Regions from separate parts of the Nonomuraea sp. NPDC049486 genome, predicted to be linked through region 2. Evidence: riboswitches for the same ligand, from Rfam matches in the RefSeq annotation. Region 2 holds a riboswitch; each other region holds the start of a gene.
What was found. Region 2 has a riboswitch for cyclic di-AMP ahead of AB0K05_RS39955 (serine hydrolase). Riboswitches for the same ligand answer to the same signal wherever they lie in the genome.
Positions count from the first base shown of each region.

Region 1: it holds a riboswitch for cyclic di-AMP, as region 2 does, so the genes downstream of both, AB0K05_RS20330 (GH25 family lysozyme) here and AB0K05_RS39955 (serine hydrolase) in region 2, are expected to answer to the same signal.
Region 3: it holds a riboswitch for cyclic di-AMP, as region 2 does, so the genes downstream of both, AB0K05_RS42260 (hypothetical protein) here and AB0K05_RS39955 (serine hydrolase) in region 2, are expected to answer to the same signal.

Region 1 covers NZ_JBFAPV010000006.1:324,625-334,893, forward strand. The annotation lists gene AB0K05_RS20305 (family 20 glycosylhydrolase) at 1-1,877, shown strand, start outside; gene AB0K05_RS20310 (class I SAM-dependent methyltransferase) at 1,867-2,367, opposite strand; gene AB0K05_RS20315 (cupin domain-containing protein) at 2,483-2,863, shown strand; gene AB0K05_RS20320 (MerR family transcriptional regulator) at 2,860-3,237, opposite strand; gene AB0K05_RS20325 (hypothetical protein) at 3,309-3,686, shown strand; gene AB0K05_RS20330 (GH25 family lysozyme) at 3,731-4,501, opposite strand; cyclic di-AMP (ydaO/yuaA leader) riboswitch at 4,513-4,646, opposite strand; gene AB0K05_RS20335 (bifunctional polysaccharide deacetylase/glycosyltransferase family 2 protein) at 4,870-6,963, opposite strand; gene AB0K05_RS20340 (hypothetical protein) at 7,137-7,733, opposite strand; gene AB0K05_RS20345 (nitroreductase family protein) at 7,972-8,640, shown strand; gene AB0K05_RS20350 (hypothetical protein) at 8,752-9,660, shown strand; gene AB0K05_RS20355 (sulfotransferase) at 9,683-10,269, opposite strand, start outside.
Region 2 covers NZ_JBFAPV010000021.1:44,246-54,514, reverse strand. The annotation lists gene AB0K05_RS39965 (family 43 glycosylhydrolase) at 1-453, opposite strand, end outside; gene AB0K05_RS39960 (hypothetical protein) at 674-1,114, shown strand; cyclic di-AMP (ydaO/yuaA leader) riboswitch at 1,223-1,356, shown strand; gene AB0K05_RS39955 (serine hydrolase) at 1,369-2,262, shown strand; gene AB0K05_RS39950 (DoxX family protein) at 2,367-2,741, shown strand; gene AB0K05_RS39945 (LacI family DNA-binding transcriptional regulator) at 2,763-3,767, opposite strand; gene AB0K05_RS39940 (VOC family protein) at 3,840-4,226, opposite strand; gene AB0K05_RS39935 (RidA family protein) at 4,270-4,656, opposite strand; gene AB0K05_RS39930 (LysR family transcriptional regulator) at 4,729-5,616, shown strand; gene AB0K05_RS39925 (hypothetical protein) at 5,625-6,365, opposite strand; gene AB0K05_RS39920 (universal stress protein) at 6,408-7,202, opposite strand; gene AB0K05_RS39915 (multicopper oxidase domain-containing protein) at 7,425-10,269, shown strand, end outside.
Region 3 covers NZ_JBFAPV010000027.1:8,767-19,035, reverse strand. The annotation lists gene AB0K05_RS42280 (ABC transporter ATP-binding protein) at 1-159, shown strand, start outside; gene AB0K05_RS42275 (ABC transporter permease) at 180-953, shown strand; gene AB0K05_RS42270 (sensor histidine kinase) at 990-2,246, shown strand; gene AB0K05_RS42265 (response regulator transcription factor) at 2,243-2,887, shown strand; gene AB0K05_RS42260 (hypothetical protein) at 2,905-3,867, opposite strand; cyclic di-AMP (ydaO/yuaA leader) riboswitch at 3,873-4,012, opposite strand; gene galT (galactose-1-phosphate uridylyltransferase) at 4,083-5,165, opposite strand; gene AB0K05_RS42250 (DeoR/GlpR family DNA-binding transcription regulator) at 5,162-5,941, opposite strand; gene AB0K05_RS42245 (TrpB-like pyridoxal phosphate-dependent enzyme) at 6,201-7,511, opposite strand; gene AB0K05_RS42240 (LLM class flavin-dependent oxidoreductase) at 7,553-8,443, opposite strand; gene AB0K05_RS42235 (uridine kinase) at 8,453-9,085, opposite strand; gene AB0K05_RS42230 (hypothetical protein) at 9,162-9,317, opposite strand; tRNA gene AB0K05_RS42225 (tRNA-Gly) at 9,421-9,494, opposite strand; tRNA gene AB0K05_RS42220 (tRNA-Pro) at 9,585-9,661, shown strand; gene AB0K05_RS42215 (hypothetical protein) at 9,844-9,996, shown strand; gene AB0K05_RS42210 (ATP-binding protein) at 10,007-10,269, opposite strand, start outside.

The DNA.
Region 1 (10,269 bases), on a different contig from region 2:
CCGCCGCCCCCGAGCCCACGCTCGGCCTGCTGCCCAAGCCGGTGTCGCTCACCGAGACCGGCGGCGCCCCGTACACGCTGCACCGCAACACCCGCGTCCTGGCCCTCGGCGACGCCGCCCAGGCGCCCGCGAACCACCTGGCCCGCCTGCTGCGCCGGGCCACCGGCCACAAGCTGACGGTCGCCGCCGCCGGCCGCGGCCCGGCGCCCATCGTCATCGAGGTCGGCGCCGGCAAGGCGCCCGAGGGCCACGAGGCCGAGGGGTACACGCTGTCGGTGACCGCCGCCGAGGTGCGTATCCGCGCCGCCACCCCGAACGGCGCGCTCCACGGCGTCCAGACGCTCCGCCAGCTCTTCCCGCAGTGGGCCGAGTCGGGCGAGGTCGTCGGCGCCGAATGGACGGTGCCCGCCGTGGAGATCACCGACTACCCGCGCTTCGCGCACCGCGGCATGATGCTCGACGTCGCCCGCAGCTTCTACCCGGTGGACGAGGTCAAGACCTACATCGACGCCGCCGCCCAGTTCAAGGTCAACCGCCTGCACCTGCACCTGACCGACGACCAGGGCTGGCGCATCGCCCTCGACGACCCGGCGAGCAACCCGTCCGGCATCGACTACGGCGCCCTCACCGAGGTCGGCGGCGCCACCGCGATGACCGAGCGGGGCACCGAGCCCGGCATCACCGGCTTCTACACCAAGGCCGACTACGCCGAGATCGTCCGCTACGCCGGCGAGCACGGGATGACCGTCATCCCCGAGGTCGACCTGCCCGGCCACGTCAACTCGGCGCTGCACTCCATCCCGCAGCTCAACACCCCGGGCGCGCGGCCGGCACTCAAGCCGGGCGAGACCACCGTCCCGCACAACGGCACCGGCGCCGTCGGCTACTCCTCCCTGGACGCGCACAGCTCGGTCACGTACGAGTTCGCCGAGCACGTGCTCACCGAGATCGCCGCCATGACCCCGGGCCCCTACCTGCACATCGGCGGCGACGAGGCGTTCTCGACCAGCCACGCGGACTACGTCAAGATGGTCGACGCCTTCACCGGCAACGTGCGCGCCCTCGGCAAGACCGTCGTGGGCTGGAACGAGTACGCCGGCACCGCGCTGCCGCGGGACAACGCGGTGGTGCAGTTCTGGAACGGCAACCGGAACGCCGTGGCCGCCGCCGTGAACGACCGCGGCGCCCAGGTCGTGCTCTCCCCGGCCGCGCACGCGTACGTGCCGCAGAAGCAGGATTCGCGCCAGCCCGAGGGCGGCACCTGGGCGTGCGGCGGGCCGTGCGGCCTGGACCGCCACTACAACTGGGACCCCGGCACGTACATCCCCGGCATCCAGGAGAGCAGCGTGCTCGGCGTGGAGTCGGCGGTGTGGGGCGAGTTCATCCGCCGCGTCGAGCAGGCGCAGTACTACGCCTACCCGCGCCTGATCGCCACCGCCGAGGTCGGCTGGACACCCCAGGACCAGCGGGACTACGCCGACTTCAAGAACCGCCTGGCGAAGATGGGCGGCAGGCTGACCGTGCAGGGCACGAACTTCTTCCCGACCGCCGACGTGCCCTGGCGGCTGGAGATCCTCGGCGGATCGGTGAGCACCCGCACCGGCCGGCCCACCGGCGCCTCCTGGACCCTCACCGCGCCCGGCCACACCGCCGCCGGCCTGGAGGCGGCCGTCACCTGGAGCGACGGCGTCCAGGAGCCCGTGACCCCGGCCACCACCAGGGAGGGAAGCATCCCCGGCATGCGGATCAACGCCGCCTTCACCGTGACCTCGGCCAGGACCTTCAGCCGGCCCGGCACCTACACCGGCACGCTGACGGTCCGCACGCCGGGCGGCGCGCCCGTCACGGGGGACCTGACGGTCACCGTCACGGGGTGAGCTCACCCTTCAGGCACAGCAGGAGACCGCGCGTCAGGGTGGTGGACGTGAAGCCGGACCCGGCGAGCGCGGCCTGGACCTTGACCGCGATCTCCTGCGCCTTGGCGGCGCCCGGCGGCTCGTAGAACAGGTAGAGCGAGCCGCCGGGCGCGAGCGCGTGCTTGACCGCCGCCAGCTCGGCGGCGGGGGAGCGGGTCCAGAAGACGTTCACGTTGACGGCGAACACCTTGTCGTACGGGCCGCCGGGCAGCCCGCCGCCGTCGAGCTCGGCCTGCTCGATCACCGCGGCGCCCGCCTCGACGTGGCGGGCGTTGCGCTCGCGTGCGGCCTTTACCGCCGCCGCCGACCGGTCGATCGCGGTGACGGAGGCGGAGCGCTCGCAGAGCAGTCCGACGGCGACGCCGCGGCCGCAGCCGATCTCCAGAACCCGCTCGCCCGGCCGCGTCTCCAGGGTCTCGACGGCCCACAGCAGCCTCTCCGGCACCTTCATGACGGTGAAGCTAGCACCGCGCCCGGTGTCCGCCTGCCGGACATTACGTTTATGTCAGCTTTTGTCCTGGCAAGAGTCATACGCCAGCTTGAACCGCGAGACACAGGAGCCGACCGTGCACCATTTCGCGATCGCCACCGTCGCCGAAGAGAGCACCGACTTCCGCCGGGTCCTGTGGACCGGGGAGAAGGTCCAGGTCGTCACCATGACCATCCCGCCGGGCGGTGAGATCGGCGAGGAGGTGCACGAGGACACCGACCAGATCCTCACCTTCGTCTCCGGGACCGGAGAGGCCCGTGTCGGCGGTGAGGTCCGTCCGGTGAAGGCGGGCGACCTGGTCGCCGTCCCGGCGGGCACCCCGCACAACTTCGTCAACACCGGCGCCGCGCCGCTCGTGCTCCACACGGCGTACGGGCCGCCCGAGCACGCCGACGGCACCGTGCACAAGACCAAGGAGGAGGCCGACCTGGCCGAGTCCGGCGAGGGCTCGCGCTAGAAGGACAGGCCGGTCGGGAAGCGGCAGTCGCCGGAGCGGCAGTCGGCGAGGCTCCGGGCGGCGAGGTCGCGGGCCCGGGCCAGCTCGGCGATCCTCGCGTCGATGCGCTCCACCACCGCTTCCAGCCGCCACCGCTCGCTCGCGCAGGTCGCGCCGCCCGCGTCGTGGGAGCGCAGGGCGCCGGCCACCTCGTCCAGCGTGAAACCCAGCTCCTGCAGGGCCTTGGCGGCGCGGATCCTGGACACCGCCGACGCGTCGAACACCCGGTAGCCCGACGGCCTGCGCCCCGCCGCCGGCAGCACGCCGCGGCGCTCGTAGAAGCGGACCGTGTCCACGCTGACCCCGGCCTCGCGGGCCACCTCGCCGATCTTCACACCGCTCTCCTCTTGACCCTGGACCTAGGTCCAGACTCTACGCTCCGGAAGTGACGGAAGGAGAGCACATCATGGACACCCCACCGATCGTCTGCGACATGACCACCGCCCGCGACACCCCCGAGGAACGGCTGGCCGAGTACCGGCGGCTGTTCGGCGAGGCGCTCACCGGACGCGAGCGGACCGCCGGGGGCATCCGGTTCCGGTTCCGCGCCGGTGACGGGGTCGAGGAGTGGGTACGGGATCTCGCCGCGCGGGAGAAGGCGTGCTGCGCGTTCTTCACCTTCGAGGTCACGGCGCCGGGTGACGAGGTGATCTGGGACGCGGCCGCGCCCGATGACGCGGGGCCGATCCTGGAGGAGTTCTACCTGCTGCCGGAGACGGCGGTGGGTCCGGCCGAGCTGCTGCGGCGCATGGAGGAGCGTGGGCTCAGGATCCACCAGGGCTGAGACGACTGTGACGCCTCCCTCAACGGGAGGCGTCACAGAGCGGGTCAGGCCGGACGGCCCAGGCTGCGGAGCTGGTCGGGGGTCAGGGCGGAGACGTTGTGGTCGATGGGCTTGTCGGAGTACTGGTGGATGGTCCACGACTTCCAGTCCGCCGGCGGGGTGATCTCGCCCTTGGGCTTGCTGTAGTGGGCCACCCAGAGCGGGTACTCCGACAGTCCCGCGCCGTAGGTGTCGGCGAAGTGCCAGCCGCTGTAGAACAGCGGCGTGACGCCGGTCTTGGCCTTGACGTGCGACAGCCAGGCCTTGGCCCAGGCGTTCACCTCGGAGACGGACCTGCCGTTGGTCGTCTCCAGGTCCAGCACCAGCAGGTCGCCGGGCTTGGCGGGCTGGGAGTTCACCACGGACAGGAAGTGCTCGGCCTCGGCGATCGGGTTGTTGCGCGGGTGCGCGTAGTGGTACGCGCCGCGCACGATGCCCTTCTTGTCCAGCTCCTGCCAGTGCCGGGCGAAGGTCTTGTCGGTGAAGCCGGTGCCCTCGGTGGCCTTGATGATGCCGAACTCGGCCGGGCTGGCCGCCCAGTCATGGTCGGGCTGGTAGTTCGACACGTCCTGGCCGTACGTGAGCTGGGCCGCCTGCTGCTGGGCGATGGCCGGGTTCGGCTCGACGGGGGCGGCGGCGCCGCCGGTGGCGGCGATGGCGGTGCCGGTCACGCTGGCGACGGCGGTGGTCCCCGCCAGCAGCGCGCCGGCGAAGGCGTACTTGAGACGGTTGCTGGGACGGTACTTCAGCGCAGCGGCAAGCCGAGGCTTGGGCATGAGGAAATGACTCCTTGCTTCCATGCCGCCTACCGGGTTAGCTGACGGGTTCGGAGTTGGAAGTCCCCTACGGACGCTGGCGTCCGATTCACCCCAGGAAGTGGGTCCCCGGCTCCGCGAGACGCGGATTCGGCGGCCGTGCGCTGCCCTGGCGTGAGGGGGACACCGTCAGGACAGCGCACGGTCCGGTCAATCGATGCGGCAACAGAGTTGAGGTATCACCGCGAATACGCAAAAGGTATATATGCAGACAAAAATATTGCAAGTATGACATATCCGGTTTGGCGGTTCGGACCCGGGGTAACACCCCCGAAACCCCTTGTACGTAAGGGAATCCGGCCTCCGGGTAAAATCTCCCGCCGGTGCCGTCACGGCGCCGCGAAAGTGCCCTGCCTGCGCACCGTGTGCCAGCGCAGCCGCACCCCGAGCAGCGCGGTCGCCACCGACTGGAACACCACCAGATACATCAGCTGCCGGTACACCAGCTGCTGCAGCGGCAGCACCCACAGCGCCGACACCCGCTCCCGGTCCAGCCGCAGCGCGTACCAGCCCGCCGCCGCCTGCACCACCACGAACCCGGCCCACACCGCCACCGCCGGCAGCGGGTCGCCGACCGCCGTGTGGTAGACGGCCATCAGGTCCACCACCGGCGCCAGCAGCGGCAGCAGCACGTGGAACAGCGCCAGGTAACCCAGGCAGCGGCGGCCGAACGGACCCGGCTCGGCCAGCGCGCGGCGGTGCTTCCACATCGCCTGCATCGTGCCGTAGCACCAGCGGTAGCGCTGCCGCCACAGCTGCCCCAGGGTCGCGGGCGCCTCCGTCCACGCCAGCGCCCGCTCCTCGTACACCACCCGCCAGCCCGCCCGGCACAGCGCCATCGTCAGGTCGGTGTCCTCGGCCAGCGTGTCGGTGCTCACCCCGCCGAGCCCGACCAGCGCGCCGCGCCGGAACGCGCCGATCGCCCCCGGCACCGTCGGCATGCAGTCGAGCAGCTCGAACGCGCGCCGGTCCAGGTTGAAGCCGATCACGTACTCGACGTGCTGCCAGCGGCCGATGAGCCCGCGCCGGTTGCCGACCTTGGTGTTGCCGCTCACCGCGCCCACGCGGGGGTCGGCGAGCCGGCGCACGAGATGCCCGATCGTGTCCGGCTCGAACACCGTGTCACCGTCGACCATGACGAGGAACTCGTGGCGCGCGTGCCGGATGCCGGTGTTCAGTGCGGCGGCCTTGCCGGCGTTGTCCTGCCTGATCACCCGTACTCCCGGCAGCCGCGGCCCGGCGGCGGCCTCGGCGGTGCGGTCCGTGGAACCGTCGTCCACCACCAGCACCTCCACCGGCCCGGGGTACGCGGTCGCGACGAGCGAGCGCACGGTCGCGGCGATCCCCGCCTCTTCGTTGTACGCGGGCACGATCACGCTCACCCCCGGCGGCCGTTCCCAGGTCAGGGCCGGTCCCGGACCCCGGGAGCGCCGGGCGTGCACCCGGGCCAGCACCACCAGGAGCAGCAGCCGGGCCAGCGTCAGCACGCCGGTGGCGAACAGCACCCACCACAGCGCGTCCGTGAACGCGTTCGCCGCGCGCTGCGCCAGGCCGAGCGCGGCGCCGGCGATCCGCTCCGGCTGCGCGGCCGGCCGGTGCGCCGACGGCATGCCGAGCGCGGAGGTCAGCGTCTCGGCGCGGTAGCCGGCCCGGTCCAGCCGGTCGAGCAGGCGGCAGACGGCCTCGACTGTCTGGGCGCGGTCGCCGCCGGAGTCGTGCATCATCACCACCGCCCCGCGCCCGCCCCGCGGGAACGCGGCCCTGGCGATGCCGGCCGCGCCCGGCCTGCTCCAGTCCTCGGTGTCGAGGTCGGCCAGCGCGATCAGGTAGCCCTCGCGGCCGAGCATCGCCAGGGTGTCCCACTGCTCGCCGGTGATGGCGTCAGGGGTCGAGGAGTACGGAGGGCGGGCCAGCATCGTGTGCAGCCCCGTCGCCCCGGCCAGCGCCTTCTGGGTGAGGTTCAGCTCCAGCTCGGCCCGCCAGGCGGGGACGGCGGACAGGTCGGGATGGGTGTAGGTGTGGTTGCCGATCTCGTGTCCCTCGGCGACGATCCGGCGGGTCAGCTCCGGATGGGCGGCGATCTTCGAGCCGACCGTGAAGAACGTCGCCTTCGCCCCGTGCTTCTTCAGCGCGTCCAGCACGAGCGGCGTCCACTCGGGGTCGGGCCCGTCGTCGAACGTCAGCGCCACCGTGCGGGCCTTCGGGCGGGCGCCGGCCGGCTTGTCCCCGGTCAGGTCGAGCACCGGGCCGCTGCGGCGCACCGGCTCCAGCCACGACGCCGGGTCCCCGCCGCCTCGCTGGGGCCCGGTCTCGCCGACCACGTTCTTGACGAACCCGTCGAGCGTCAGCGCGCACCCCGCCAGCGCCACCCCGGCCAGCAACATCAGCCAGTGCCCCGAAGGCTCCACACCCCGCCCGGCCACCCGCCTCCTGCCCCGCCGCCGCCCACCCCGACGGACGTCACGCCCGTACGCCGGACCGGGCACCCGATCCGCCGCCTGCCCGATCGTCCTGCCGAGACCCGGGTCGTGTGCCTGCCCCCATCCGGGCGCGGGCGCGCTGTCCGGTTGTGGGACGGGGCGTCTGCGGCGGGGGGTCATGAGGGGGTTCCGGGGGTGGTGGGGTTCCGGGTCTGGGAGGGCTCGTCGCTGGAGTCCGGGGAGGGGGTCGCGGCGGGCTCCGGTTGCTGGGTGGGGGTGGTCTCGCCGGGGGGTGTGGTGTCGCGGGCCGTCTCGGGTTCCACGGCCACGCCCGTGTCCGGGGGCTCGGACGTACGGGACGGCCGCGCGGACGGTGAGGCGGGGCGGGCGGACGGGCTCTTGGCTCGCGTACGGGAGGGCGCGGCGGTGGTGCGCCGGCCGGAGGCGCGCGTGGGCGCTGACCGGGTCGGCGCCCGCCGGGACCTGGACCGGGAGAGGGACGGCTCCGGCTCGGCCTGCTCGCTGCCGGGAGCGGCGTCGTCGGAGGGCGTGCCGCCGGGCGGCGGGCTCGCGTGCCGGCTCGGCCAGCCGCCGGCCGGCAGCGGCGTGTCCGCGAGCACCGCGCCCACGAGCGTCACCGTCGCCGCCAGGGTGAGCGTGCTGACCAGGACCGCGCCCATCGTGAACCACCTCCTCCGCCGGCCGCTGTGGTCGACGAAGACCGCGCCGCTGGGCGGCGAGGGTTGCTCTCGGGCGGGGGTGAGGGGCGACATGGCCTGCTTCTGGGAAACCGGGGGGTGGGGACAGCTGATCATGTATAGACGATCATGCTGACGTCAAGTTGATGCTCGAACACAAGTTCGTAAAAATCAATCTATGTATAACCGTTGACCGACGCCGTCGTGGGCGACCGCGTGCGCGGCCTGTACGCCGACCCCGGCAAGATCCACCAGGTCGACCACACGGGCGAGCACTTCGCGCTGCGGACGTCGTTTTTGACAGGATGAGATCATGACGATCCTGCCGCTGAGCCCCGACGAGCTGCTCACCACCACCCGCAGCGTCCGCAAGCGCCTCGACCTGCGCCGGCCCGTGCCGGCGGAGCTCGTACGCGAATGCCTGGAGATCGCCCTGCAGGCGCCGAGCGGCGGCAACCGCCAGGGCTGGCACTGGATCGTGGTGACCGATCCCGGCCTGCGCGCCCGGATCGGCGACTACTACGGGCGTTCCGTACGCGCCTACCACGCGTCGGGGTCGTCCGCCGGGAAGCTGTTCCAGGACGACCCGGACCGGGCGGCGACGCAGCGGCGCATCTCCGACAGCTCCGCCTACCTGGGCGAGCACATGGGGGAGGTGCCGGTGCTGGTCATCCCGTGCATCGAGGTGCCCGGCGGCGGGTTCCCCGAGGGAAACCAGGCGGGGCTGTGGGGGTCGCTGCTCCCCGCCGCGTGGAGCTACATGCTCGCGGCGCGGGCGCGCGGCCTCGGCACCGCCTGGACCACCCTGCACCTGGCGTACGAGAGCGAGATCGCCGAGCTGCTCGGCCTGCCGGCGGAGGTCCGGCAGGGCGCCCTCATCCCGACCGCCTACTACACCGGCGACACCTTCAAGTCCGCCCCCCGGGTCCCACTCGACCAGGTGCTCCATCTGGACGGCTGGTCGCGTCCCGGGCCGTCCTGATCCCGCGCTCCGCGGCCGGTTCTATGGCAAAGTAATCGGAAATACATAGATTGGCCAAGGAGAGGGTGGATCCACATGAGCGCCTCCGGTACGGGGCCTAGTCTCGGGCGCATGCCGATCGATGAGAACGCCGCCGCAGCCTGGCTTCCCGACCCCGCCCGCTCGGTGGTCGCGGTCGTCCCGCCGGGCGCCGGCGACGGCCACTGGGCGGGTGCGCCCTGCGCGGTGGTCGCCGACGGGTTCGTCTACCTCGCCTACCGGCTGCGCAGGCCGGTCGGGGAAGGGCGCGGCCACGCCGTCGTAGTGGCGCGCTCCGCAGGCGGCGAGCGGTTCGAGACCCTGCTGACGATCACCAGGGACGAGATGGACGCCGAGTCCCTGGAGCGCCCGTGGCTGACGACGACGGAGGACGGGCGCTGGCGGCTCTACCTGAGCTGTGCCACCTACGGGAGCAAGCACTGGCGGGTGGAGGTGCTGGAGGCCGCGGCCCCGGCGGCCTTCGACCCCCGGCTGCGCGCCACGGTGCTGCCCGGCGACCCGAAGACCGGGGTCAAGGACCCGGTGATCGTCCGCCGGGGCGGCACGTGGCACCTGTGGGCCTCCTGCCACCCGCTGACCGGGCCGGGGGAGGAGGACCGGATGGTCACCGACTACGCCACCAGTGCCGACGGCCTGGCCTGGACCTGGCACGGCACCGCGCTGACCGGCCGTCCCGGCTGCTGGGACGCGCGCGGCGTCCGGGTGAGCGCGGTGCGTTTCACCGATGACGGCGTGCTCGCCTTCTACGACGGGAGGGCGAGCGCGGCGGAGAACTACGAGGAGCGCACCGGCGTCGCGGCCGGGACGGACCCGGCGGCGCTCACCCCGCTCGGGTCCGAGCCGTTCGCCGCCTCGCCGTACGCGGGCGGCGGGCTCCGCTACCTGGACGTGGTCGACCTGCCGGACGGCGGCGTCCGCCTCTACTACGAGTACACCCGCTCCGACGGGGCGCACGAGCTGCGCACCGAGCTGCGGCGCTGACCGGCGTGGCACCGGCCCATGATCAGCCGATCACCGGGCGGCCGTTGCGGGCCTGGCGCTGGCCGTCCGGCCGCACGCCGACCTGCCCGCCCGAACGCTCCCTGGGCCGCACCCAGTCGCCGAAGTCCTCGCCGGTGACGCGCTGCAGCAGCTCGATGTCGTCGGCGAAGCGCGGGATGAGCTGCTGCCGCTGCTCCCAGGTCAGCGGGCGGCGGGCGGCGGACCGCCGTTGCAGCAGGTGCTCCACCGGCTCCGTCAGCGCCCGCGCCAGCCCGTAGGGGAGCGCGCGGCCGGTGCGGGCCAGCGCCCGCAGGGCCGCGGAGAGCAGCAGGTGCCTGCCGCCCGCGTCCGGGTGCGCGGTCACGTTCTCCCTCGGCGCCTCGGTCAGCAGGCCCTGCTCCACGCCGAGGAAGGCGCAGATGCGGTCCAGCGTGTGCGCCGGCCGGTCGACCAGGTCGCGGTAGCGGAAGACCAGCACCTGCTCGCGCGGGAACAGGGTGAACAGATGGGCGAGCTGCTCGCCGTACCTGCCCAGCCGGACGTAGTGCCAGAAGTGTGCCCAGCCGTCCGCGACGCGCCGCTCCTCGGCGGCGCACGCGCGCACCACGT
Region 2 (10,269 bases):
GTCGGGCATCAGGTTGACGATCCCGCGGACGGTGTAGGGCCCCATCGGGTCGGACCCGGCGCTCTCGGCGACGTGGGTGCGGCGGGGCAGGCTGCCCTGCTCCACCGAGTAGTACAGGTACCAGCGGCTCCCGACCATCTCCAGGTGCGGCGCCCACATCGTGTTGCCGCCTGTCCGTACGACGACCTGCTCGGGCGCGCTGCGCAGCCCGGCGATCGTCGCCGAGCGGCGCATGACCACGTCGGAGTTCCACGTCGTGGCGACGTAGTAGTAGAAGCCGTTGTGGAAGACCAGCGTCGGGTCGGCGCTGTTGGGCGTCGGGACGACGGGGTTGGTGAAGGACGGGCCGGGCGCCGCCTGGGCGCGGCCGGTCGTGAACAGGGCTGACAGGACGATCGTGACGACGGCGAGCGTCAGGATCCGGCGCACCGTGCCCGGCAGGGAAGCCAACACGAGGACTCCTTGGGGGGTGGGGTCGACCAGTTGTGTTAGCGCTAACACAACTGGTTGCTTCGTCGTGCTCACTTGCTGGTGGAGAGATGTGTGCCAAGTGTTAACGCCAACACCACAACCGTCAAGGGCGCCTCCGCCGCCGGCTGGGAGGTGGGACAACCTTCAGAGTGCCTGAAGCTTCCGCTAAGCTTCAGTCACCCTGAAGGTTGGAGGATCGAACGTGAGGGATCACGTCCTGCTGTCCGTGCACGTCCTGGCGGCCATCGTGTTCGTCGGGGGCTCGGCCGTGGCCGCGAGCCTGTTTCCCCGCTACGCCCCCGTGGCGGGCCCGCCGGGCGAGGGCGAGCGCAGCCCGGCCGTGGCCGCCGCCCTGCACCGCATCACCCGCGGCTACAGCCTGTTCGGTCTGGTGGTGCCCGCCGTCGGCATCGTGATGGCCCTCGCGCAGGGCCGGATGGGGGAGCTCTGGATCGTCGCCTCGATGGTGCTGACCGGCGTCGCGGCCGTCCTGCTGGCGACCCAGATCTACCCGCGCCAGCGGGACGCGCTGCGCGACCCGGACGACGGGAGCCGGCTGCGCGCGCTGTCCATGCTCGCCGGCTTCTACAACCTGGTCTGGGCGGCCGTGGTCGTGCTGATGGTCGTCCGGCCGGGAGCATGACCGGCGATATCGGAGGTCAAGTCCTAATCATGGCGAGTTGCGACGTTTGTCAGATTGCATTACGTTGAGGCTTCATTTGCCCAGACCGTGCGTGCCCCACCCCCGGGGAGCGCACGGCCGCCGAATCCGTTCGCGGAGCCGGGGACCCATTCCCCTCGGGGTGAATCGGCGCACCACGCGCCGTAGGGCACTTCCACGCCCGAACCCGTCAGCTAACCCGGTAGGCGGCATGGAAGCTAGGAGCAAGCCCCGAGATGAACGTCACCCACCGGTTCGGCGGAGCGCTGATCAGCCTCGCCGTCGCCGCCGCGGCGTTGACCGCCGGCAGCACCGCCGCCCACGCCGCCCCGCCGGTCGCCACCCCCGTCGACGCCGCGCAGGCCGAAGCCGCCCCCGCCGTCCTGGCCACGGCCGCCCACCTGGTCGACGCCACCACCGGCCAGGTCCACTTCAGCAAGGAGGCCGACCTGCGCAGGCCGGTCGCCAGCCTCACCAAGATGATGACCGCGTACGTGGTGCTCCAGCGGGCCGAGCCCACCGACAAGGTCGAGGTCACCACCGCCGACGTCGGCTACGCCGCCAGGGGCGGCGCCGCGGTCGCCCACCTGCGCGCCGGCGACACGCTGACCGTCGAGGACATGCTGCACGCGCTCATGCTGCCCTCCGGCGCCGACGCCGCGCACGCGCTCGCGCGCACGTACGGGCCGGACGTCGAGGAGTTCGTGGCCGCGATGAACGCCACCGCCCGGCAGCTCGGCATGAACGACACGCTGTACGTCAACGCGGACGGCATGCCCTACGGCGGCGGCGGCCACTCCACCGCCCGCGACCAGGTCCGCCTGGCCCAGAAGGTGCTGGAGAACCCGACCCTGGAGAAGGTCACCTCCACCCAGTACCACACCGTCCCCGCGACCTCCGAGCGCCGTTCGTACTCATGGCGCAACACCAACCGCCTGCTCGGCACCTCCGGCGCGCTCGGCGTCAAGACCGGCTACACCCGCGCCGCCGGTTACACGCTCGCCTTCGCCGCCGATCGGGGCGGCAGCCGGCTCGTCGGCGTCCTCCTCGGTGAGACCAGCTCCAGCCGCCGCTTCCAGACCGCCGAGGCCCTGCTCGGCTGGGCCGGCGCCGCGGCCGCACAGCGATAGCGGTCTCCGTGCGAGCGGCCCGGCCAGGGCCGCTCGCACGGACGGACCGCCGCACCCTCTAGGGTCCTGTTGAACATTTCAAGCCGCGTGAGAACGGGACCCCCATGAACCTCGCACTGTGGATCGTCGCGGGCCTGCTGGCCGCCGTGTTCGGTGTGGCCGGGCTGATGAAGCTGGCGCAGCCCAAGGAGAGGCTCGCGGCCTCCGGCCTGGCCTGGACGGAGGACTTCTCCGCCGGCGCGGTCAAGGCCATCGGCGGGCTGGAGGTGCTGGCCGCGCTCGGGCTGATCCTGCCGGCGACGTTCGGCGTCGTCCCGATCCTCACCCCGCTGGCGGCGGCCGGGCTGGTCATCGTCATGATCGGCGCCGCGGTCACGCACGGCCGGCGCGGGGAGCATCCGGCGATCGCCGTCAACGTGGTGCTGCTCGTCCTGGCCGCGTTCGTGGCCTGGGGCCGCTTCGGCCCCCATGCCTTCTGACGTGACAGCTCGGCCCGGGATTCACGGGTGCGCCGTCGAGACCCGCTCCACCAGGTCAGGCTGGAAGACCACGTGACGGTGCTCGTGGCCGCCGGGGCTGTCGGCCTCCTCCAGCAGCATCAGCGCCGCGGTGCGGCCCAGCTGCTCGCGCGGCTGGCGGATCGACGACAGCGGCACGGCCGCCGCCGCGGCGAAGTCGATGTCGTCGTACCCGAGAATCGCCACGTCGGCGGGGACCCGCAGGCCGCGCTGGGTGAGCTCCTGCAGCACGCCCATCGCCACCAGGTCGTTCGCGCAGAACACGGCAGTGGGCCGCTCCTCGCGGGGCAGGCCGGCCAGCTCCTTGCCGGCCTGGCGGCCGGTGGCGACGGTGAGGTCCGGCAGCGGGATCACGGTCAGCTCGCTGTCCGGGCCCAGCACACCGGCCAGGCCGTGGTGGCGGTCCTCCACCTGGCGGACGGGGAACGGCCCGCCGGCGAAGGCGATCCGCCGGTGACCCCGGTCGAGCAGGTGACGCCCGGCGAGCCGGCCGCCGAGCACGTCGTCCACCGAGACGGCGCACCCGTAGGAGTGGCGCGACGAGCTGTCGAACGTCACCACAGGGATGCCCCGGGAGATCAGCCCGCCCAGTCGCTCCCGCTGGCCCGAGGCGTTGACCGGGGTGATCAGCACGCCCAGCGGGCGCTCCTCCTCGAACATGCGCAGCAGCCGCGCCTCCCGGGCGGCGTCCTTGCTGCTGTTGACCACCATCACGTTGACGTCCACGTCCTGCGCGGCGGTCTCGACGCCGTTCAGCACGTCGATGAAGAACGGGTTGGTCAGGTCGAGCGCGACCACGGCGATCGTCGTGCTGCGCCCGGCCCGCAGCTGGCGGGCGGACCCGTTGCGGACGTAGCCGAGCTGGACCACCGCCGCCTCCACCCGCATGCGGGTCTCCCTGGCCACCATCTCGGGCCGGTTGAGCACGTTGCTCACGGTGCCGACGGAAACCCCGGCGAGTCGGGCGACGTCTTTGATGCTCGGCATCGTTCCTCGGTCATGAAGTGCGGCGGCGCTTGAACCGTATCAATGCTACGGGCGCCCCCGAGAGACCGCGTCTCAGCGCGGATCGCGCCGCAGCGGATGCTCGGGCGGCACCTCCACCAGCACGATCCGGTGCCCGTCGGGGTCGGCGATCCAGAACTCGACCAGCCCCCACGGCTCCCGCCTGGCCTCGCGCAGCACGGTGACGCCCGCCCGCCGCAGCCGCTCCTCCTCCCGGCCCACGTCGCGGACCTGCAACCACAGCATCATGCGCTCGCCCGCCGGTCCGCCGGAGTGCCCCGACAGTTCGAGGAACCCCTGCCCGAGGAAGAAGACCACGCCGGGATGGTCCGGCGGGCCGAACTCCCGGTAGACGGCCAGGCCGAGCGTCTCGGCGTAGAAACGGCGGCTGCGCTCCAGGTCACCGGGGCGCAGCAGTACGCGGCTGCTCAGCACTTCCATGACCCGGACCGTTCCCCGCCGGCACCGGATCAGACGCCGCCGGTCAGGACGGGCGGCGCGCGTACACCTCGATCTCGATCTTCATGCGCGGGTCGGCGAGCCCGCAGACCAGCATCGTCGCGGCCGGGCGGACCTCGCCGAAACAGCGGCGCAGCGCGGGCCAGCAGGGCTCGAAGTCGGCGCGGTCGGGCAGCAGGTAGCGCACCCTGACCACGTCGCCGAAGCCGCACCCCGCCTCGGCGAGCGCCGAGCCGATGTTGCGCAGGCACTGCTCGGCCTGCTCCACCATGTCGCCGGAGATCGTCATGGTGGCGTAGTCGAAGCCGGTCGTCCCGGACACGTGCACCCAGTCGCCGTCCACCACGGCGCGGGCGTAGCCGATCTGCTCCTCGAAGACCGAACCGCTGAGGATGGCGCGTCGCTCTGTCATGCGCGGCACGATAGGTGATCGGCGGCGATACGTCGAAGACGCGTGGACTCATGGACTGATATCTCTGGGCGTATGGACCGTCCCGAGCTTCCGCTGCACCACCTGCACGCGTTCGCCGTGCTCGCCGAGGAACTCCATTTCGGCCACGCGGCCGTCCGCCTCGGCATCGCGCAGCCGCCGCTGAGCCAGCAGATCCGCCGCCTGGAGGAGAGGGTCGGCCACCCGCTCTTCCACCGCGAGCCGGGCCGGATCTCCCTCACCGCCGCGGGCCGGGAGCTGCTGCCGGCCGCCCAGCGGGTCCTCGCCGGCGTCGCGGCCGGGCTCGCCGCCGCGCGGGACGCGGGAAGCGGGCGGACCGGCCGGCTGCGGATCGGGTTCGCCGCCTCACTGGCGCTGACCGTGCTGCCCGGCCTGCTGCGCGCCTTCCTGGAACGGTTCCCCGAGGTGCGGCCCGACATCCGCGAGATGACCACGGCCCCGCAGCTCGCCGCCCTGCACGACGGGACGATCGACGTCGGCCTGCTGCGCGAGCCGCACTCCGGTGAGGCGGAGCTCGGCTTCGCGACGGTGCTGACCGAGCCCTTCGTCGCCGTCCTGCCGTCCGCGCATCCGCTGGCGTCCCTCCGGTCCGTCCCGCTGGCGCGGCTGGCGGACTCGCCGTTCGTGCTCCTGCCCCGCGCGGCGGGGCCGGGCCTGTACGACCAGATCACGGACCTGTGCGCCGGCGCGGGCTTCACCCCGCGGATCGGCCGGCACGCGGTGGAATGGCTGACCGTGTGCGCCCTGGTGGAGGCCGGGCTGGGCGTGTCACTGGCCCCGGCGAGCATCCGGCGCGTCCGGCTCGCCGGGGTCGCCTTCCGCGCGATCACGCCCGGCACGGCCCGCACCCGCGTCGCCGCCGCCTGGCGCCGTGACGACCCGAACCCGGTAGTCGCCAACTTCCTGGCGACGCTGCCCTGACGAGGGGGTCACGCGACCTTGGCGGACGGCGCCTTCCACGTGTTGCACGCACCCGGCTTGCCGGCCTTGTGGCCCTGCCCGGCCCAGTGAGCACGGTTGGCGGGCTTGCCGTCGTTCTTGGCGAACCTGGCATACGCCTTGGGCTGAGCGGACTTGAGGAAGGCCGGCCAGTCCTTGACGGTGCGGCCCAGGCTCTTCACCGACACGCCCTGGAGGCAGTCGGACTGCAGGCCGTACCGGCGGTTCTGCTCGTTCATCACCTTCTCCGAGCCGTCGTTCCGCAGCGCCCACCAGGCCCGGCCGATGCCGGTCTGGCCGAGGACGACGCCGCTCCACGTCCGGGTGAGCGAGGAGAGGATCTTGTCGTCCTTCTTCGCCCTGATCCAGTCGTCGGCCAGCCGCACCTTGATGACGGTGCCGCAGACCTCGGAGAAGGACTCGCGCAGGTCCATGCCGCTGGAGCAGGACTGGAGGTCGTCCTTGGCCCTGAACTCCACCTTGACCGGCTGGAAGTCCTCGATGGCCGGCTTCCACGCCTTGTTGAGACAGCCGACGAGCTTGGTGATGTACGTCCTGGTCGAGGCGGCGGTCGTGCCCTTGGCCGCCCCGCAGGAGACCTTGGGCAGCTTGGCCGCCTTGTAGAGCGCGTTATGGGTCAGTTCAGGGGCGCCCTTGACCGGGTCGGCGTGGGCCGCACCTGACAGAAGCACCACACCGGCGGCCACCGCCGCCGACAAACGAATGATCATGACGCGGAATCGTACGGCCCGCGCCCGTGGAATGGCCAGCCGTCACGTCACGTCACGGGTGATCATGACCGGGCAGGGCGCGTGCTGGGCACAGTACTCGCTGGTGGACCCGAGCAGGACGCCTTCCAGCCGGCTGCGGCCGTGGGAACCCAGGACGAGCAGGTCCGCCTCGGCGCCGAGCCTCGTCAGCACGTCGGTGGGGTGGCCCTGGACGACGAGGGGCCGGGCCTTGACCCCGGTCTCGGCCAGTTCGCGGTCCAGCGTGCGCTCGCCCCACTCCATCAGCCGGTCGGTGTCGGGCTTGACCAGTTCGACCCCGACGGAGTCCCAGTGCACGGCGTGCACGGCGTGCAGGTCGACGCCGCGCAGCGCGGCTTCCTCCGCCGCCACCCGCAGGGCGTGCCGGGCGTGCTCCGATCCGTCGACCGCGGCGATCACGTGGCTGTGCGAGTCCGACAGGCGCGGCAGGTCCGGGACGACGGTCACCGGGCACGGCGCCTGGTACAGGCAGGCCTTGCTGACCGAGCCGAGCAGCAGCCCGGCGAGCCGGTTGTGGCCCCGCGAACCGACGACGAGCAGGTCACCGGGGGAGCAGGCGGCGATGAGGCCGGCCGAGGCACCGCCGTGGCCGAAGCGCGGTTCGGCGTAGCCCCGGATGATGTCGCCGGCCGCCCGGCGCAGGTCTTCCTCGGTCTTCTCGTCCGTCGCCGATGTCCGGTCCGGCAGGATCGTCCAGGGCTGGAGCTCGGCGCGGTGCAGGCGAGCCTGGCCGAGCGCCCACCCGAGCGCCCTGACGGAGCCCGGCGAGCCGTCGAATCCGGCGATGACGCGTTCCACGGAAATGTCCTCCTTGGCGTGGTGGAGCAGATGATCTCGCGGCGTGGTCGCTTGTCGAGGGCGGTGGGGCGCCCCATACCCCGGGTCACGCTCCGTACGCGGCTTCCTTGATCCCGGTGGAAAAGGACTTTGGTCCTTCCCGAGATGACCTTCGGCCCCCGACCGGCGGCCTGAGCTCGCCCTACGTTGGTCACGTCCCTCCCGGAAGTGGAGCAACCGCCCGTGCCGACGACCCGTGCGCACCCCGGCCCCCGCCTGGCCGCCGGGCGGCTCCCCCTGCTGGCCGGGGCCGCGGTGGCGCTGGTCGCGGGCCTGTTCGGCGGAGTGGCCCTGCTGGTCGCCTGGTTGCCGGCCCCCGCGGCGTTCACCGAGCAGCACGGGCCGCTGATGGCGCTGGGCTTCCTGGGCACGCTCATCTCGCTGGAACGCGCGGTGGCGCTCCGGCAGCTCTGGGGATACGCGGCCCCCGCGCTGTCCGCGTTCGGGGCGGTCGCCCTGGCCGCCGGCGCCGAACAGGCCGGCAAGGCGGCGCTGACCGCCGCCGCGGGCTGGCTGGTGGCCGTCTACGTCGCGCTGCTGGGCCGGCGGGTGAGCCGCGAGACGCTCATGCAGCTGGCCGGCGCGCTGGCCTGGTTCGGCGGCGGCCTGCTGTGGCTGGCCGGACGGCCGATCCCGGAGCTGGTGGTCTGGTTCGCCGCCTTCCACGTGCTGACCATCGCCGCCGAACGGCTGGAGCTGGCGCACGTCGTCTTCCTGCGGCCCGGGGCGTGGGGCGGCCTGGTGGCCGCGGCCGCGCTGGTCGGCGGCGGCGCCCTCGTCTCGCTCGCCGGCCCGGCCATGGGCGCGCGGACGGCCGGGGCCGGGATGGTCCTGGTCGCCGTCTGGCTGGCCTGGCGCGACGTGGCCCGCCACACCGTCCGCGGCTCCGGTCTGCCCCGGTACGCGGCCGTGTGCCTGCTGGCCGGCTACGCCTGGCTCGGCGTGGCCGGAGTCCTGTGGGCCGCCACCGGCCTGTCGTCCGGCCGCTACCTGTACGACGCGGCCCTGCACGCGCTGTTCCTCGGCTTCGTGATGTCGATGGTCTTCGGCCACGCCCCGGTGATCCTGCCGGCGGTGCTGCGGGTGCGGCTCCCGTACCGGCCCGTTCTGTACGCGCCGCTGACGCTGCTGCACGTGGCCGTGGCCGCCCGGGTCGCCGGTGACCTGGCCGCCCTGGACGCGGTGCGCACATTCGGCGGCGTCCTGGCCGTGTTCTCCCTGCTCTTGTTCGCCGGATGCGCGGTCGCGGCGTCGCGCTCGCGGACCGGTCACGATAAGGAGGTGCCGGCGGTGAACCCCGTCGAGATCCGTAAGGGGCCGGGTGCCCCGAGCACGCCGCCGCAGCGCCCGCGCGCGTCGTGGCACCTGCGGGCGAACGCGATCGTGGTCGGCTGGCTGGCCCTCACCGTCGCGGTGGCGCTGGCCGGCGACGTGCTGCCGGCGCCGCGCTGGCTGCTGATCCACGTGTTCCTGCTCGGCGGGGTCTCCACCGCGATCCTCATCTGGAGCGAGCACTTCACCGTCGCGCTGCTGCGCACCAGGACCCCCGCGCAGACGGCGAGCCTCGCCCGGCTCGCGCTGCTCAACGCCGCCACGATCGCGATCCTGTACGGGGTCGCCGCCGGTCCCTGGCAGCTCGCCGCGGCCGGCGCGGGCGTGGTGGTGGTCGTGGTGCTGTGGCACGCGTACGTGCTGGTCGCGCTGCTGCGCCGGGCCCTGCCCGGCAGGTTCGGGCACGTCATCGGCTGGTACGTGAGCGCGGCCGGCGCTTTGGCGGCCGGTGGCGTGCTCGGCGGGCTGCTGGCCGCGCACGTCCCGCACGCCGATGCCCACGAGCGCATGCAGGCCGCGCACGCCGAGGTGAACCTGCTCGGCTGGGTGGGGCTGACCGTGCTCGGCACGCTGTTCACGCTGTGGCCGACCGTGCTGCGCACCCGCATGCCCGACCGGACCCGCCGGGCCTCCAGGATCGGGCTGTGGCTGGCCGCCCCCGGTCTGGCGGTGACCGTGGCCGGGCTGCTCACCGGCTGGCGGTGGGTCGCGGTCGCCGGGCTGGCCGCCTACGCGGCCGGCACCGTGGCGGCGCTGGCACCGCTGGCCGAGGCGGTGCGCCGGCGGCGCCCGCACACCGGGGCGGCCTGGACGATGGGAGCGGGCGTCGTCTGGTTCGGGATCGCGCTGGCCGCGAACCTGGCGATCGTGGCCACCCGTCCGGCCGCCGAGGTCACCGCCGGGCTGGATCCGCTGCTGCCGCTGGTGCTCGCCGGGTTCGTCGCCCAGGTGCTGCTCGGCTCGCTGCTGCACCTGCTCCCTGCGGTGCTGGGCGGCGGCCCGGCCCGTTTCAAGGAGAACGCGGCGCTGCTGGAGCGCGGCTGGGCGGTGCGGCTGGCGGCCTTCAACCTCGGGGTGCCGCTGCTGGCGCTGCCGGTGCCCGCGCCCCTGCGCCTGCTCGGCTGGGCACTCGTGCTCGCCGCGACCGCCGCGTTCGTGACCCTGGCCACGACCGCCCTGACCCGTTCCCGAGCGCTCGGGCGTACGCGCCCCGCAGCCGAGAAGACAACCGTCACGACGCCAGGCCACGGCCCCACCAGCGGCGGCGCGACGCCCCTCATCGGACCCGACGGCGGCGTGATGAGCCCCATTGGACCCAGCGGCGCGACGCCCCTCATGGGACCCGGCGGCGGCGCAACGCCCCTCATCGGACCCGACGGCGGCGTGATGAGCCCCATTGGACCCAGCGGCGCGACGCCCCTCATGGGACCCGGCGGCGGCGCGACGACCCGCCCCGGACCCGGCGGCGGCGCGATCGCAGGAGGCGCTTCCGCCGACGGCGCGTCCCGCAGCGCCTCTGCTGGCGACGCGTCTCGCGGCGCCTCCATCGGTGGCGCGACGGCCGCCGACGCCGCCCCAGGCGCCGCCGCAGGCGCCAGCGGCGGTGACGGTGATGGTGATGGGACTGGTGGTGGGTGGCTGCGGGCTTGGCCCGGGCTGGCCGGGGTGGTGGCGGGGATTCTGCTGACGGCGGCGG
Region 3 (10,269 bases), on a different contig from region 2:
GGAGAGCTGGTCATCGTCAACGGCAACGACAACGCGCTCAACGCCGTCACCACCGTGCTGGCCCGCAACCGGATCGTGGCCCATCAACTGCGCGTCGAGCAGGCGAGCCTGGAGGACGCGTTCGTCCGGCTGACCGGCAAGCGTCCCGGCCCCCGGTGACACATCAGAGAGAGGCCCCCATGCCCATGTCAGCATCGAAGACCGCCGAGCGGGGTTCCGCGACCTGGCGGCTCATCAAGGCCGAGAGCACGTTGTGCGTCCGGGACAAGGTCGGCCCCCTGTGGGGCATCGGCTTCCCGCTGATCCTGCTGGTCATCCTCGGCAGCGTCTCCGATCTGCGGACGCCCGTGGAGGGCGGCGGCGGCCTGACGTACTTCGACCTCTACGTCCCTGTTCTGGTTCTGTTCAACCTGGCCATCCTGGCCACGGCCTCCCTGCCGACCACGCTCGCGGGATACCGGGAGAACGGCGTGCTGCGGCGCATGCGGACCACCCCGGTCGGCCCCGCCCGCGTGCTCGCCGCCCAGCTCGTGGCCAACTTCGCCATCGCGGTCGTCGCGATGGTCCTGTTCCTCGCGGTGGCCGGGTTCGGCTTCGGCGTCGGCCTGCCGGAGCACCTTCCCGGTTTCGCCCTCGCCTGGCTGCTCGCGGCGGCCGCGCTGCTCGCGATCGGCCTGCTGATCACCGCGCTCGCGCCCGGGCGCGGCCCGGCCACGGCGATCGGCACGGTGCTGTTCTTCCCGATGATGTTCTTCGCCGGACTGTGGGTGCCGATCTCGCAGATGCCGCCGCTGCTGCGGGACATCGCCCACTACACCCCGCTCGGCGCGGGCATGGGGGCGTTCCAGGACGCGTACCAGGGTCACTTCCCGTCCACCGTGCCGCTGCTGACCCTGGCGGCCTACGCGGTGGTGTGCGCGTCCGTCGCGATCCGCTGGTTCCGCTGGGAATAGCCGCCCGGAATAGAATCCGGCAAGGGAGAGGGAGCCTTGAAGACTTCGCCACAGCCGCCGTTCCTTCTGGTCAACGTGGTGCCCTACGCGCTGCTGGCGCTCCTCGTCGCGATCCTGCTGGTCGTGGAGGACTGGACGGGCTCCTTGCTCGTCGACCTCGGTCTGTGCGCCCTGGCCGCCGCGTGGATGCTCGGCATGTTCACCCTGCGTCCCGGCTGGTGGGGCCGGCTACGGACCATGGGGGTGTTCGTCGCGGGGCTGCTCGTGATCACCGCGGTCCTGGTGATCCGTCATCCCCTCTTCGGGCTCCTCACCCCCGCCGCCTACATCTACTCCTTCACGGTCCTGCGCTGGCCGTGGCGGCTGCTGGGGGTGGCCGCCACGGCGGTCCTGGCCGGTACCGCGCAGGCGTCCAACATCCCCAGGACCGACGTCCTCGGCCTGACGCTGGCCGTGATCGTCATCGCCTTCAACATCGCCATGATGTGCGCCTGCGCCTGGGGCCTGTGGCTCGCCGAGAAGGAGGAGGAGCGGCGCGAGCAGACCCTCGGAGAGCTGAGCCGGACGAACCGGCTGCTGGAGGCGTCGCTCGCCGAGAACGCCGGCCTGCACGCCCAGCTGCTCGCCCAGGCGAGGGAGGCGGGCGTGCTCGACGAGCGCCGGCGGATGGCCCGCGAGATCCATGACACCCTGGCGCAGGGGCTCACCGGCATCATCGCGCAGCTCCAGGCGGCCGAGCAGATGCACGAGGTCCCGGCGCCGTGGCGCCGGCCCTTCGACGCCGTCAAGAACCTGGCGAGGGAGAGCCTGGCCGAGGCGCGGCGCTCGGTCGACGCGCTCCGGCCCGAGCCGCTGCGGACCGCGCGCCTGAGCGACGCCCTCGCCGACGTCGCCGGCCGGTGGTCGAGGCTGCACGGGCTCGCCGTTCAGGTCACGACGACCGGCACGGCGCTGCCGATGACACCGGAGGCCGAGTTCGCGCTGCTGCGCACGGCCCAGGAGGCACTGGCCAACGTGGCCAAGCACGCGCACGCCACCAGGGTCGGCGTGACCCTGTCCTACCTGGACCACGAGGTCGCGCTGGACGTACGTGACGACGGCAGGGGCTTCGACCCCGCGGGTCTCGACACGGACGGCGGGTCACCGCCGCCCCGCGGCGGCGGATTCGGCCTGACCATCATGCGTCAGCGCGTCGAAGGACTGTCCGGCACGCTGCGGATCGAGTCCGAGCCCGGAGCCGGCACCGGGATCTCGGCCTGCGTCCCCACCCTGCCGGCCGGGAGCCACGCATGACCGATCACGCGGCCACGGTCCGGTTGTTGATCGCGGACGACCATCCCGTCGTCAGGGACGGGCTGAGCAGCATGTTCGCCTCCGCGCCGGGATTCGAGGTGCTGGGCGAAGCGGCGGACGGCGCCGCGGCCGTACGGCTCGCCCAGGAGCTCCGGCCCGACGTGATCCTGATGGACCTGCGCATGCCGGGCATGGACGGGTTGACCGCGATCAACGAGCTGACCAGGCTGGGCGTCACCGCGCGCGTGCTGGTCCTGACGACCTACGACACCGACACCCATGTCCTCCCGGCGATCGAGGCGGGGGCGACCGGCTACCTGCTCAAGGACTCTCCCCGGGAGGAGTTGCTGCGAGGCGCGCGGGCCGCCGCCAAGGGAGAGAGCGTGCTGTCCCCCTCGGTGGCGGCACGGCTGATGAACCGGGTCAGGACCCCCGCGCCGCAACTCCTCAGCCGTCGTGAGCTCGAGGTCCTCGAACTCGTGGCGGCCGGGAACACCAACCGTGAGGCGGCCGCCCGGCTGTTCATCACCGAGGCCACGGTCAAGAGTCACCTTCTGAACATCTACGCCAAGCTGGGCGTGGGGGACCGCGCCGCCGCCGTCACCGAGGCGTTCCACCGAGGGCTGCTCGTCCCGCGATGACGCTGGAGATCCCCTTCTCAGTGCATCGAGATGTGCACGTGGTCGAAGTGGTTCTCGGTGATGCTGCCCCGGTCGGACATGCCGCTCCAGCCCGAGCCGTGGTTGATCCGCTGCTTCCAGATCACGTACTTCACGCCCAGCTTGCCGCGGTTCTGCACGGCCCATTCGGCGATGCGGTCGCCGAGGGCCGTGTTGGTCCCTGACGGCATCGAGCCGCCGGTGCTCATCATGAAGTCGCAGGCCCGGCCCAGCGGATGCTCGCCGCTCGACCCGGAGCGGAAGCAGCCCACGCTGAACGGCAGGGCGAAGTTCTTCGCGATCTCGGTCTTCATCAGCCGGGTGCGGGGCGTGATGTTGTCGGCGCCCGACGGGAGCTGCGGCGCCCAGGTGCCGTCGGAACGGCGGCCGGTGGCGATCGGCACCAGATCTTCCAGCTTCTTCTCGATGTCCTTGATGACGCCCTCGGCCTCTTCGCGCTGGCCGGCCACCTCGGCGGCGTCGGACTCGATCTCCTTGGTCAGCGCCGTGGCCTCGTCGGCCGCCTTCTTCGTCTCGTCGCGGGCCTCGGCCACCTTGTCGACCAGCGCCTGCTGCTCGGCCGTGAGCTGCGCCAGCAGGGCGGCGTTGCGGCCGTCGGGCAACTGGATCAGGCTCGGCAGCTGCATGCCACCGCTCTGGTACTGCAGCAGGGCCAGCTCGGCGACCCGGTCCTCGGCGGAGCTCAGGGTCTGCTCGGCGGTGGCCAGCCGTTTGTCGGCCTCCTCCGCCGCCTTGCGGGCCTCGGCCAGCTCGACGCGCTTGAGGTTGTAGCGCTCGATCAGCTTGTCGACCTTGGCGTTGAGCTGCTTCAGCTCCCTGCGGAGCTGCTGCTCGCCGGGCTTGGGGTCCGCCGCCGCGGACGTGGTAAGGGCCGGGGTGAAAAGCACCGCCGCGGCGGTGACGAAACCGATGGCAAGATGCGCGGGGGACGCTGCCGCCACGTGATGGGTCCTCTCCCTCTGCCGGCCGGGTTAGCTGACGGGTTCGGGTACGGGAGCGCTCCCTACCACCGAAGTGGATTCACCCCAAGTGCGATTGGGTCCCCGGCTCCTGGGCAACTCGCCCAGGATTAGGCATGTTCACACGGCGCTTTACGGTCGTGCTGGAAGGGATAGTAGTGGTAGATCACAAGTAATGCGAGTCAAACGGAAATCTCTTAGTGATCTACCTGTGATCGAAGCATGCGTGCGGCTTCTTCGGGGAGCACGTCGTTGACGAACGCGCCCATGGCCGACTCGGATCCTGCCAGATACTTCAGCTTGCCCGGGGCCCGCCTGATGGAGAACAGCTCCAGGTGCAGGTAGCCCAGCTCGCGGTCCTGCCGGACCGGCGCCTGGTGCCAGGCCGAGATGTACGGCATCGGCACCCCGAACAGCCCGTCCAGCGCGCGCAGCACCGAGGTGTAGAGCGGGGCGAACGCGGACCGCTCGGCCTCCGACAGCGCCGCCAGGTCGGGCACCTGCCGGTGCGGGTAGAGGTGCACCTCGAACGGCCAGCGCGCGGCCGCCGGCACGAACGCCGTCCACAGCTCGTTGGCCGCCACCACCCGGACCCCGGCCTCCCGCTCGGCGGCCAGCACGTCCGCGTACAGGTTGCGGCCCTGTCGCCGCTCCGCGTACCGCCGGGCCGCCCCGAGCTGCAGTTTGGTGCGCGGCGTCACGTACGGGTACGCGTAGATCTGCCCGTGCGGGTGGAAGAGCGTGATGCCGATCTCCTCGCCCCGGTTCTCGAAGCAGAAGACCTGCTCGACGCCCTCCAGTGCGGACAGCTCGGCCGTACGGTCGGCCCAGGCCTCCATGACCAGCTCCACCCGGTCGTCGGAGAGCTGGGAGAAGGACGAGTCGTGCGTCGAGGTGAAGCACACCACCTCGCACCGCCCCATGCCCGGCCGGACCTCGCTCAGCCCCCCGACATCCTGATAAGTCCCGAGATTGCCGGAGAAGGAGGGGAAGCGGTTCTCGAACACGACCACGTCGTAGTCGTACGCCGGGATCTCCGACGCCCGCGTGTCGGACGACGGGCACAGCGGGCACTCGTCGGGCGGCGGCAGGAACGTCCGGGTCTGCCGGTGGCCCGCCATCGCGATCCACTCCTCGGTCAGCGGGTCGTAGCGCAGCTCCGACGCCACCGGCCGCGGGTCCAGCGGCCGCCGGTCGATCGCGCTGCGGTCGGCGCCGTCGCTCCGGTCGAAGTAGATGAGCTCCCGGCCGTCGGCCAGCTCGGTGATGGTGCGCTTCACGCCGCCCCCTCTGCGATGATCAACTCTCCGGCCCTGTCGGCCAGCTCCCTGCGTGCCTCCTCGGGCAGCCCCGCGTCGCTGATGACCACGTCGGCCTCCGTCAGCTCGGCGATGGTGCTGATGCCGACCGTGTTCCACTTGGTGTGGTCGGCCGGCACCACGAGCCGGTGCGCGGCGCTGACCAGCTCACGGTCGGTCTCGGACTCCAGCAGGTTGGGAGTGGTGAACCCGGCGCGCAGGCTCATCCCGTGCACCCCGAGGAAGAGCGTGTCGACGTGCAGGCGGCGGATCGCGGCCACCGCGACCGGGCCGACAAGCGCGTCGGAGGGGGTGCGCACGCCGCCGGTGAGCACGACCGTGCGGTCGGCGCGGGCGTTGCGGTGGAAGACGTCGGCCACCGGGATCGAGTTGGTGATCACGGTGAGCTCGGGCACGCCGATCAGATGGTGGGCCAGCGCCCAGGTGGTGGTGCCGGCGGACAGGGCGACCGCGGTGCCGGGGCGCACGAGCTGGGCCGCGCGGCGCGCGATGGCCTCCTTCTCCTGCTGCTGCCTGGCCGACTTGGCGGTGAAGCCGGGCTCCTCGGTGGAGCCGGGACCGACCGCGGTGGCGCCGCCGTGGACCTTCTCCAGCAGCCCCCGGTCGGCGAGCACCTCCAGGTCCCGGCGGATGGTCATGTCGGAGACGCCGAGCTCGCGCACGAGGTCGGCCACCCGGACACCGCCCTTGCTGCGCACGCGTTCGAGGATCGCCTGCTGGCGCTGCTGTGCGAGCACGCCCCCGCTCCTTCCAACAGATTCCACCAAATTATGACACGAATATGTTGGGGAATGTTAGGTAACCCCAGGCCTTGCCGGGAAGCCGGTGAAGAGGGACGTTGGGTTGGATCCCGTACCCCGACCACCGGGAGGTGACCGTATGGCCAGGCGCGCACGCAAAGGCAAGGCACGCAAGAAGAAGAAGGCCAACCACGGCAAGCGCCCCACCGCGCGCTGACGGACACCGCCGCCCGCCCGGCGGGCGGCGGGTCCTCGTTCACGCCGGCAGCCCGCTCAGCGCCTCGTCGATGCGCTCCTGCGGCAGCGCGAAGTCCTCCATCTCGCCCGACAGGTAGCGCTCGTACGCCGCCAGGTCGAAGTGGCCGTGCCCGCACAGCGCGGTCAGGATCACCTTCTCCTCCCCGCTCTCCTTGCAGCGCAGCGCCTCCGCGATGGTCTCGGCCAGCGCGTGCGTCGGCTCTGGTGCGGGCAGGATGCCCTCCGTCCTGGCGAAGCGCACCCCCGCCTCGAAACACTCCCTCTGCGAGCGGGTGACCGCCTCGAACATCCCCAGCTCGTACATGTGCGACAGCAGCGGCGACATGCCGTGGTAGCGCAGCCCGCCCGCGTGGATGGGGTCGGGCACGAAGTCGTGGCCCAGCGTGTGCATCTTCATCAGCGGGGTCAGGCCCGCCGTGTCGCCGAAGTCGTAAGCGTAGCGGCCGCGCGTGAACGACGGGCACGCCTCCGGCTCGACGGCCCGGATGACCGGGTCGATCTTCCCGGCCAGCTTCTCGCGCAGGAACGGGAAGACCAGGCCGCCGAAGTTCGACCCGCCGCCGGTGCAGCCGACGATGACGTCCGGCATCTCCTCCAGCTGCCCCAGCGCCTCCTCGCCGATCACCGTCTGGTGCATGAGCACGTGGTTGAGCACCGACCCGAGCGCGTACCGGGTGTCGTCGGCCGACGCGGCGACCTCGACCGCCTCGCTGATCGCGATGCCCAGGCTGCCGGGGGAGCCGGGGTACTCGGCCAGCACCTTGCTGCCGGCCTGCGTCACGGGCGACGGGCTGGCGTGCACGCTCGCCCCGTACACGCGCATCAGCGCCGAACGGTACGGCTTCTGGTCGTAGGAGGCCCGCACCATCCAGATCTCGCAGTCGAGGCCGAACTGGGCGCAGGCGAAGGCCAGCGAGCTGCCCCACTGCCCGGCGCCCGTCTCGGTGGTGAGCCTGCGCACGCCCTCCTGGGCGTTGTAGTACGCCTGCGGGACGGCCGTGTTCGGCTTGTGCGAGCCAGCCGGGGAGACGCCCTCGTACTTGTAGTAGATGCGCGCCGGCGTGCCCAGCGACTTCTCCAGGTTGCGGGCCCGCATAAGCGGGGTCGGCCGCCACAGCCGGTAGACGTCGAGCACTTCCTGGGGAATGGGCACGTACCGCTCCTGGCCGACCTCCTGACGGATGAGCTCCATCGGGAACAGCGGCGCCAGGTCATCGGGACCGATCGGCTGCCTGGTCGCCGGGTGCAGCGGCGGGGGAGGCGGGGCGGGCAGATCGGGAACGATGTTGTACCAGTTGCTGGGGATCATCGTCCCAGTCTGCTCCCGCCGCCGGTCACGATCCAGTCCCGTCAGGCGCGTCGCTCCGCGTCGACCTGGCGGCGCACCTCCGGCACGACCTCCTCGGCGAACCTGGTCAGCTGCTCCCGCTGGTCGCCCTCCGGCCACAGGATGAACGTGTCCATCCCGTAGGCCACCGCCAGGTCGGTCAGCTCGTCCACCCACTGCCCGGCCGGGCCCTTGAGGAAGCCCTCGCTCGGGCCTCCGGTGATGGTGCCGTTGACGTTGTAGAGCCTGCGCACGTCCCGCGGCCGGCGATCCGCCTTCTCCGCGGCCTCGTCGATGCGCGCCTGCAGCTCGGGCAGCCGCTCCGGCGGCGCCCACGACGAGGACGGCAGCCACCCGTCGGCGGCCCTGCCGGTGAGCGCGAGCGCCCGCGGCCCGCCGACGCCGAGCCAGATCTCCATCGGGTGCGCGGGCTCAGGCCCCGCCTGCGCGCCGCTGAGCCGGTAGTGCTCGCCGTCGAACCGCCGGTTGCGCTCGCCGCTCCAGATCGCCCTGACGACCGCGACGGCCTCCTCCAGCGCGCCGATCGCCTGCCCGGGCGTGCGCCGCGCTCCTCCGTACGCCTCGATCGCGTCCCAGAACGCCCCGGCGCCCAGCCCCAGCTCCACCCGGCCGCCGCTGAGCAAATCGAGGGTGGCCGCCGCCTTGGCGAGCACGGCCGGCTGCCGCATCGGCAGGCTGGCCACGTCAGGGAACACCCGCACCCGCTCGGTGGCCGTGGCGATCACGCTCAGCAGCGTCCAGGTCTCCACGTAGCGCCGCTGGTACGGGTGATCCTGCACACCGATCAGGTCCAGCCCCAGTTCGTCGGCCAGCCGCGCGTACTCGACCAGCGGATCATCGGCATAGGGCACCAGGAAGTAGCCGAACTCCAGCGGACGTCCATAATCAGCCATAACCGTCACCTACCCGTTCACGGCCCGGATCGCCAGCCGATCCGGATGGTCCGCCCGTACCACCACATCCGCGACCTCCTGCGGCCGCACCTCGCGCTCGTACCGCTCGTACGCCGGCAACCGCCACCGCTCCTCCGCGGGCGTGCGGCGCTCCAGCGCGCCCCGGGACAGCCACACGTGCACGGCCAGCTCGACCGGCAGCCCCCGGCCCAGCAGCAGCGTGCCGTCGAGCAGCAGCACCCCGCCGGGCGGCAGCGTCCGGTACGGCACGCGGTAGGCGCGGTCGGCCCCGCTGTCCCACAGCGCGGGCAGCACCCTCCCCGACCGCCCCGGCCCCAGCGGCTCCAGCACCTCGCGCAGCAGCGCCCCGGTGTCGAGCCACTCGTCGTAGAACACGTCCGGGTCCGTGCGCCCGAACTCCAGCCGCAGCGACGCGGGCCGCAGGAAGTCGTCCGCGGACACCCGCAGCACCTCCCGCCCGCGCACCCGCAACGGCCCCGCGAGCCGATCGGCCAGCTCACCCGGCCCGGCCGCCGGCGCCCCGTCGACCACCACCCGCACCCACGCCTCGCGCGGCCACCCCGCGACCCTGTCGGCGAGCTCCTCGGCCAGCGCCCCGGCCGAGATCGGTCGTACACCCATCACCCGAGCCTACGAGCCGCCCGCTCCAGGACGGCGGGCCTCACCGAGATCGCACTGGCTTCACCCCGGCCACTGACTACCTGGAGTCTTCGCGATCGTCCGAGAGTCGAGTGTCCCCGCCGGGGGCGCTTCCGCAGAACAGCTTCCAGAGATGGATGCTCATCACGACGAACAGGGCGACTCCGCCGAGCATGATGACGAGGGCGCAGAGCGCGTACGGATGGAAGATCACGGGGCCTCCTGCCGTCGTGCTGATCATAGGCGACCCGGGGTTCCATCAGACAACAGCAAGGCCCAGGCGGTGGGATCGTCTCCCTGGCCTGGGCCTTCGCATGTGGAGCGGACGACGGGAATCGAACCCGCGTAGCTAGTTTGGAAGACTAGGGCTCTACCATTGAGCTACGTCCGCGCGAACCGGTCGAAGTCTGGTCTAGACTGCATCCGGTCGTCAGGGCGTAAGCGTACCGGAGTCCCGGAGCGCGTGCGTACCCCGGCGCCACGGGGCGTGGCGCAGCTTGGCAGCGCGCTTGCTTTGGGAGCAAGAAGTCGCAGGTTCAAATCCTGTCGCCCCGACCAGCCTGAAAGCCGCTTCCTGAGACCGGGGGCGACCGGCGGAGCCGGCCGTCACAGGTTCTCGGACGACCCTGTGCCGGGACGCCTGGCCCGGGTCGTAGGAGGTCGGGTGGTGTGCTCGTCCGCCGCGGCCTGAGAGGCCGGTCCGGAGTCGCGTGGTTCGCCCGGTGCGGCACAATGCCCCTGTGATACGCACTTCCTCCTTGGCCGCCGGCGCGGCCGCGGTGTTCGTGGTGACCGCCTTCGTCGTGGAAGGGCGAGGGCTGGTGGCGTTCCTCTGCGTGATGGCGCTGCTCTGCCTGGGCGCGTGGTTCTTCCTGGACCGCCGCGGCTCCTAGGGCCGGTCTGTCAGGGGCCGGCGTGGAAGAGCGCCCAGACGGCCTTGCCGCCGCGCCTCAGCGGGTCCCAGCCCCAGCACTGGCTGTACGTCTCCACGATGTAGAGCCCGCGGCCGTTCTCCGAGATGAAGTCGGGCTCCTTGCGCCGCGGCACGTCGTCGCTGGGGTCGGCGACCGCCAGCAGCACGTGCGGCGCCACCCTCATCAGCAGCAGGGTGATCTCGTTGCTGCCGTGCGCGTACATGCCGTACCTGACGGCGTTCGTGACAAGCT